DNA from 2 places in the Streptomyces sp. NPDC004065 genome. Region 1 is predicted to be linked to the other one. Evidence: riboswitches for the same ligand, from Rfam matches in the RefSeq annotation. Region 1 holds a riboswitch; the other holds the start of a gene.
The links. Region 1 has a riboswitch for cobalamin ahead of ACI2LW_RS26815 (cobalamin biosynthesis protein). Riboswitches for the same ligand answer to the same signal wherever they lie in the genome.

Region 1 (3,357 bases):
GGCTCCAACCCTCCCACCTGGGTCATCCTCTCCGCCGGCCTGGCCATCGCGCTCGGCACGTACATCGGCGGCTGGCGCATCATCCGCACCATGGGCAAGGGCCTGACCGACCTCCAGCCGCAGCAGGGTTTCGCCGCCCAGACCAGCGCGGCCACCGCCATCCTGGCCTCCTCCCACCTCGGCTTCTCGCTGTCCACCACGCACGTCGTCTCCGGCTCGGTGATGGGCGCGGGCCTGGGCCGCACGGGCGGCGTCGTGCGCTGGTCCACCGCGACCCGCATGGCCGTGGCCTGGGTGCTCACCCTTCCCGCCGCAGCGCTGGTGGCCGCCGGCGCCGAGCTGGTCACCGGCCTCGGCGACTGGGGCACCGCGCTGGTGGCCCTGTTCCTGGTGGCCTCCAGCGCCGCGATCTACCGGATCTCCCGCCGCGACGTCGTCGACCACACCAACGTCAACGAGACCGGCGAGCCCGCCGGCGTGGTCACCCAGGCCATCGCGGCCGTCACCCCGCCCCCGGCGGCCACGCCCGCCGGAACCCCGGCGACCGGAACCCCGGCGGCCGGGCCGGCCGAGGTCCACACGGTGCCCGCGGGCGAGGTCCGGGCCGTGCCCGCGGCCGAGGTCCACGCGGTGTCCGCGGCCGAGGACCTGCCCGACCTGTCGGTCGCGATCCCCCTCCAGGCCACCGTGGCCCCCGCCACCGACCCGGCACCCAAGACCGCCCAGGCGGCCCCGCCGGCCGCCGCCGTCTGAACCCGGGCACCCGGTCAGCAGAAAGAGTTCCGACATGAAGATCGACTGGGCAGCCCTCGGCTCCGTGTTCGGCGTCAGCCTCGGCGTCACCGTGGGCCTCGTGGCCCTGTTCACCCTCGGCATCGCCGGCCTCTCCCGGCGGGAGCGGGCCGCCGCCCAGGGGGGCGGCGGAGCCCTCGCGCTCACCGGCGCGTACGTCTGCTTCGCCGCGTGCGCCGCCGCGGTCGCCTACGGCATCCACCTCATCATGGCGAAGGGCTGACACCCCCTCAGCCCGGGTCGCGTGCCGTCCCCGCGCCGAACGGGGCCGGGGACGGCACGGCACCCCGGGCGGTCCCCCGCACCCCGCCATAGCAGTCCCCGGCACCGCGCGCCGGGCAACGGCCGGGTCTCCCGCGCCCCTTGGCGCCTCACCGCCCGCCCTGCCCGGGCCCGCCCTTCCAGGCGGTCCCGGGCAGGGCGGGCTTCTCACACCGCCGGTGTGGGCCTCATCTCAGTGACGCCCCGCAGGTCAAGGGCAGGTTGACGGCCGTTCACGGGGCATGGTGGACTGCCGGAGCCATTAGCGGCGGCAGGAGAGGAAGCCGGTGAGATTCCGGCGCGGTCCCGCCACTGTCACCGGGGTAGGAGTCCCCGGGAGCCAGGAACTCTCACCGCCGGTCTCGTCGAACCAGGGCGTGGACACCCTGAGTGAGGACACATCGCCATGCGCGGCTGCCGACCTAGGTTCACCAGCGACGTACTGACCACTCCCGGCGTCGGCATCGGCTGACCCCCATGGGTGCCGATCGCGTCTTCGCGTACGGCGCCGCCGCCGGCCTCCTCGGTGACCTGCTCCTCGGCGATCCCCGCCGGGGGCATCCCGTCGCCGTGTTCGGGCGGGCCGCCGGCGCCGTGGAACGTGTGCTGTGGCGGGACCACCGCGGCCGGGGCGTGCTGCACACCGCGGTGTGCGCCGGGGGCGTGGTCTCCGGCGCGGCGCTCGCCGCGTCCGCCGTGCGCCGCTCGCGCACCGCGTCCGCCGTCCTGACCGCCGTCGCCACCTGGGCCGTGGTCGGGGGCACCTCGCTCGCCCGCGAGGCCCGCACCGTCGGGCGGGCGCTTCAGGCGGGGGACGTCGAGGCCGCGCGGGCCCGGCTGCCGCACCTGTGCGGACGCGACCCGCAGGCGCTGGACGCCGACGGGATCGCCCGGGCGGTGGTGGAGTCGGTCGCCGAGAACACCTCGGACGCGGTGGTGGGCGCGCTGGTGTGGGGCGCCCTCGCGGGCGTGCCCGGACTGCTCGGGTTCCGCGCCGTCAACACCCTCGACGCCATGGTCGGGCACAAGTCGCCCCGGTACCGCCGCTACGGCTGGGCCTCGGCCCGGCTCGACGACCTCGCCGGCTGGCCTGGAGCGCGGCTCACCGCCGTCGCGGCGGCCGCGGCGGGAGACGACCCGCGCGGCGCCCTGCGCGCCTGGCGCGCCGACGCCCGGCGGCACCCCAGCCCCAACGCCGGCCCGGTCGAGGCCGCCTTCGCGGGGGCGCTCGGGGTGCGGCTGGGCGGCACGCTCTCGTACGGGGGGCGTGTGGAGCACCGGCCGGTCCTGAACCGGGCCGGACGCGCCGTCCGGGTGGGAGACATCGAGCGGGCCGTACGCCTGTCCCGGCGCGTGGGCTGGATCGCGCTCGGGGTGTGCGCGGGCGCACGGATGCTGTGGACGGCGACGAGGGGGCGTACGTCATGAGCGGGGGTCTGAAGACGGGTCTGAACGCGGCTCTCGACGGCGGTATGAGCGGGGGTCTGCTCGTCGCCGGCACCACCTCCGACGCCGGCAAGAGCGTCGTCACCGCCGGGATCTGCCGGTGGCTGGTCCGGCAGGGGGTCAAGGTGGCGCCGTTCAAGGCGCAGAACATGTCCCTCAACTCCTTCGTCACCCGGGAGGGCGCCGAGATCGGCCGGGCGCAGGCCATGCAGGCCCAGGCCTGCCGGATCGAGCCGACCGCGCTGATGAACCCGGTGCTGCTCAAGCCGGGCGGCGAGCAGAGCAGCCAGGTGGTGCTGCTGGGCAGGCCGGTCGGCGAGCTGAGCGCCCGCGGCTACCACGGCGGCCGGCAGCAGCGGCTGCTGGGCACCGTGCTGGACTGCCTCGCCGAACTGCGGGGCGCCTACGACGCGGTGATCTGTGAGGGGGCGGGCAGCCCGGCGGAGATCAATCTGCGCCGGACGGACATCGTCAACATGGGGATCGCGCGGGGCGCCCGGCTGCCCGTGCTCGTCGTCGGCGACATCGACCGCGGCGGCGTCTTCGCCTCGTTCTTCGGCACCGTGGCGCTGCTGTCCCGCGAGGACCAGGAACTGGTCGCCGGATTCCTGGTGAACAAGTTCCGCGGGGACGTCTCGCTGCTCGAACCCGGACTGGACATGCTGCACGGACTGACCGGGCGGCGCGCCTACGGGGTGCTGCCCTTCCGGCACGGGCTGGGCATCGACGAGGAGGACGGGCTGCGGGTGTCCCTGCGGGGCGCCGTGCGGGAGTCCGCCGTGGCCGCGCCCGTCGGCGAGGACGTGCTGCGGGTCGCCGTCTGCGCCGTCCCGCTGATGTCCAACTTCACCGACGTGG
Region 2 (3,357 bases), on a different contig from region 1:
ACACCAGGGAGACGACGCCGTCCGCGGCGGCCAGCGTGAGAAGCCGTTCTCCCGGGAGGCAGGCCAGCAGCCGGTCACTCGTACGGTCCCGTTCCCGCGGTGTGCCGTCGGGTCCCCACACCACCACGGTGCCACCGCGGTCCCGCGCCGCGAGACAGCCGTCGGCGGCGACCGCCAGGTCGAGGACGGGCTCGGCGAATTCCCGCAGGACGGCCCGGCCGCCGCCGGGCAGGTCCCGGCCGTCGGCGCGCAGGCTCCGGCGGACCAGTGAGGTGCCACAGCCGAACACCGCCGTTCCGCTCGTCGCCGCCACGGCCAGGCACATCCTGTTGGACAGCCGGCGCGGGGCGGCGGGAGGCCGCCACCAGTAGGCGCCGCTGTGACAGGCGACCAGCCATCCCCCGCGGTGCGCGACCAGTTGGTGCACCGTCCCCCTCACCCGGGCGGGGCTGCCCGGGGACGGGACGCCGTGGCCGTCGTACTGCCACAGCAGCCCCACCCGGGAGCCGGCGGCCGACGACGCGCGGTCGTCCGGTGCCAGGCCGACCGCCGTGATCTCGTCGTCGGCCTCGAAGGTGGGGTCGTCGCTGCCCGACCGGTGCAGGTCCCATTGCACCAGGTCACGACCGTGGGCGGTGACGAGGAAACGGTCGCCCGCGAACGCCATCGCGGTGACGCGGCCGCCGACGCCCAGCTCGTCGGGGTCCGCGCCCGGCAGCGGTGACGCGACACGGACATGGTGATCCGCGCCGGCCGTCGCCAGCCGGCCCGCCGACGACCAGGCGACGGCGCGCACACCGTGGTGGGACCAGGCCGTGCGGATCTCGTCGCCCTCCCTGATCCGGACGGCCGCGGTCCCGGCCGGTACGAAGGCGAGCCGGCCGTCGGCGGACCAGGCGGCGCAGCCGACCGGGCCGCCCAGGTCGCCGTGCGTGTGCCGCTGCCAGGTGTCACCGTGCCGCGTCATCACGGCCACCGCGCCGTCGCGCCACACGGCGCTGACGCGCCCGCTGTCCACGGCGACCGCGAGCACCTTGGACGACTGGCGCACCGGCAGCTCGGTCCACCGGCCGCCGGGGGCGCAGCAGCGCACGACACCCCGCTCGTCACCACAGACCACGAGCCCGTCCGGGCCGATGGCCGCGCAGCTCACGCCCGCCGTGTGAGAGGGCTCGGGCCAGGGCGAGCCACCGGCCGGGTCACGGCCCCAGGAATGGGCGTGCGCGCCCGTCGCGAACAGCCACCGCCGGTGCGCCGCCACGGCCCACACCGCCTCGCGCACGCTGCCGATCGGCGTCGAGCCGCCGTCCGGCGTCCACGTCTCGACGACGCCGGCCTCGGTGCCCAGGCAGACGCCCGTGCCGAACCCCGCCATGGTCCGGACCTCACCGGTGGCCCGCCCGTCCAGCCGGGCCCTGCCGTCGCGTGAGCGGGACGACCAGCGCAGCCGCAGATACGGGCGCCGCGACGCCCTGAGCCAGGCCACCGCCCAGCGTTCGACCTCCGGCATCCGCCACTCGACCGCCGCCTCGACAACCGCCTGCGCGTGCCGGACCGCGAGCGGCGCGGCGTTGGGTCCGGCCGGGACGAACCCCCTGACCCGGGCCGAGGCGTGCCGCAGGGCGACCGCGAGATCCCCCGCCCGGCCGGCGGCTTCCGGCCGGGCGTCCAGTAAGCGCAGCAGGGCGCCCACGTCGATGTCGGCGGCCCCCTCCCGCCACGGCACCGGCAGGCCACCCGCGAGCGTCGTCATATGTGCTTCCCCCCAGTCGAACCGGCACCTGTGACGGCCCACCCCCGAAGCTAGCGGAGGTCACCGGCGGATGTGACGGGAAAGCGCCTCGACCACACCCGAACCGGAGCCGCACCGGCCGGGGTTGACACCGACGCGGGCCGGCCATCCCCGGAGTGCCCCCGGGCCGCCGCGCGCCGGTGCGAGAAAAAGATCACGTCGGCCGGGGCGGTCTTGGCCCGGCATCCGCCACGCGGTACGGTCGGTGCGATATCGACGACGGCGGAACGGAAGCCGGTGGGAATCCGGCACGGTCGCGCCACTGTAAGCGAGGGCCCCTCGGGGCGAGTTCGTGAGTCAGACCCGGAGCCGTCGTCTCCTGCACCACCGAGATGGGACGCGAATTCCCAGAGGAGGTCCTGCCATGGCGCAGACCGTCGCTCAGCCGACAGCCACCAACCCCGTCGTTCCCGCCAAGCTGCCGCTGAAGGCGATCGCCCCGTGGGCGGTCTTCTTCGGCGTCCTCATGCTCGTCCTGCTGTACTTCGTCGGCGCCGAGCAGGGCGCCACCTCCGTGTTCAACGGCACGGACGTCCACGAGTGGGTGCACGACGCCCGCCATCTGCTCGGCTTCCCCTGCCACTGACGCCAGGGACGGACGCCGTACGCCCATGAATTCCGCACTGGTCAGAAACCTGCTCGTGCGGGGCATGCTCGCCGGCCTCGCCGCCGGCGTGCTCGCCCTGATCGCCGCCTACTTCCTCGGAGAGCCGAGCGTCGACCGCGCCATCGGCTTCGAGGAGGCCCACTCCCACGAGCACGAGACGGAGGTCGTCTCCCGTTCCCTTCAGTCAACCGCCGGACTCGCCACGGGCGTTCTCGTCTACGGCATCGCGTTCGGCGGTATCGCCGCGCTCGTCTTCTGCTTCGCGCTCGGCAGAGTCGGCCGCTTCGGCCCACGGGCGACCGCACTGCTGCTGTCCGGCTGTGCGCTGCTCGCCGTCTACGTGGTGCCCTTCCTGAAGTACCCGGCGAACCCGCCGTCCGTCGGCGACCCCGGCACCATCGGCGAACGGACCAGCCTGTACTTCCTGATGATGCTGCTCAGCGTGCTGCTGGCGGTCGCCTGCACCCTGCTGGGCAAGCGGCTCGCGGGTGCGCTCGGCACCTGGTACGCCACCGTGGCCGCGGTCGCCGCCTTCGCCCTCGCGATCGGTCTGGCGTACGCCTTCCTGCCGGCCGTCAACGAGGTGCCGAAGGACTTCCCGGCCACCCTGCTGTGGCGCTTCCGGCTGTCCGCACTGGCCGTCCAGGCCGTGCTGTGGGGCGGTTTCGGCCTGCTCTTCGGCGAGTTGGCCGAACGGCTGCTGAACCCGAGGCCCGCGGCGGCGGTGCCCGGGCACACCGCGCCCGCGGCGCACTGACAACTCCCGCGCGCGCCAGGGCCCTCCGGAACCGTCCGGAGGGCCCTGGCGCACTTTCCGGTACCGGGTACCCGCTACCCGGTAGGCGGTACGACTCAGGAAACCCCGGTGAGGACCCTGCCGAGCCGCAGGTTCCAGCGGCCGGACCGGCCGGTGACCTCCGTCGCCGTGAGCGGGGGGACGTCGACGCGCCAGAACGCG

Region 2: it holds a riboswitch for cobalamin, as region 1 does, so the genes downstream of both, ACI2LW_RS07205 (CbtB-domain containing protein) here and ACI2LW_RS26815 (cobalamin biosynthesis protein) in region 1, are expected to answer to the same signal.

Annotation. Positions count from the first base shown of each region.
Region 1 covers NZ_JBJDQT010000029.1:95,223-98,579, reverse strand. Annotated here, with positions in the region: gene ACI2LW_RS26825 (inorganic phosphate transporter) at 1-753, shown strand, start outside; gene ACI2LW_RS26820 (hypothetical protein) at 788-1,015, shown strand; cobalamin riboswitch at 1,282-1,424, shown strand; gene ACI2LW_RS26815 (cobalamin biosynthesis protein) at 1,531-2,481, shown strand; gene ACI2LW_RS26810 (cobyric acid synthase) at 2,526-3,357, shown strand, end outside.
Region 2 covers NZ_JBJDQT010000003.1:213,318-216,674, reverse strand. Annotated here, with positions in the region: gene ACI2LW_RS07210 (WD40 repeat domain-containing protein) at 1-1,753, opposite strand, end outside; cobalamin riboswitch at 1,979-2,121, shown strand; gene ACI2LW_RS07205 (CbtB-domain containing protein) at 2,157-2,378, shown strand; gene ACI2LW_RS07200 (CbtA family protein) at 2,404-3,156, shown strand; gene ACI2LW_RS07195 (histidine phosphatase family protein) at 3,252-3,357, opposite strand, start outside.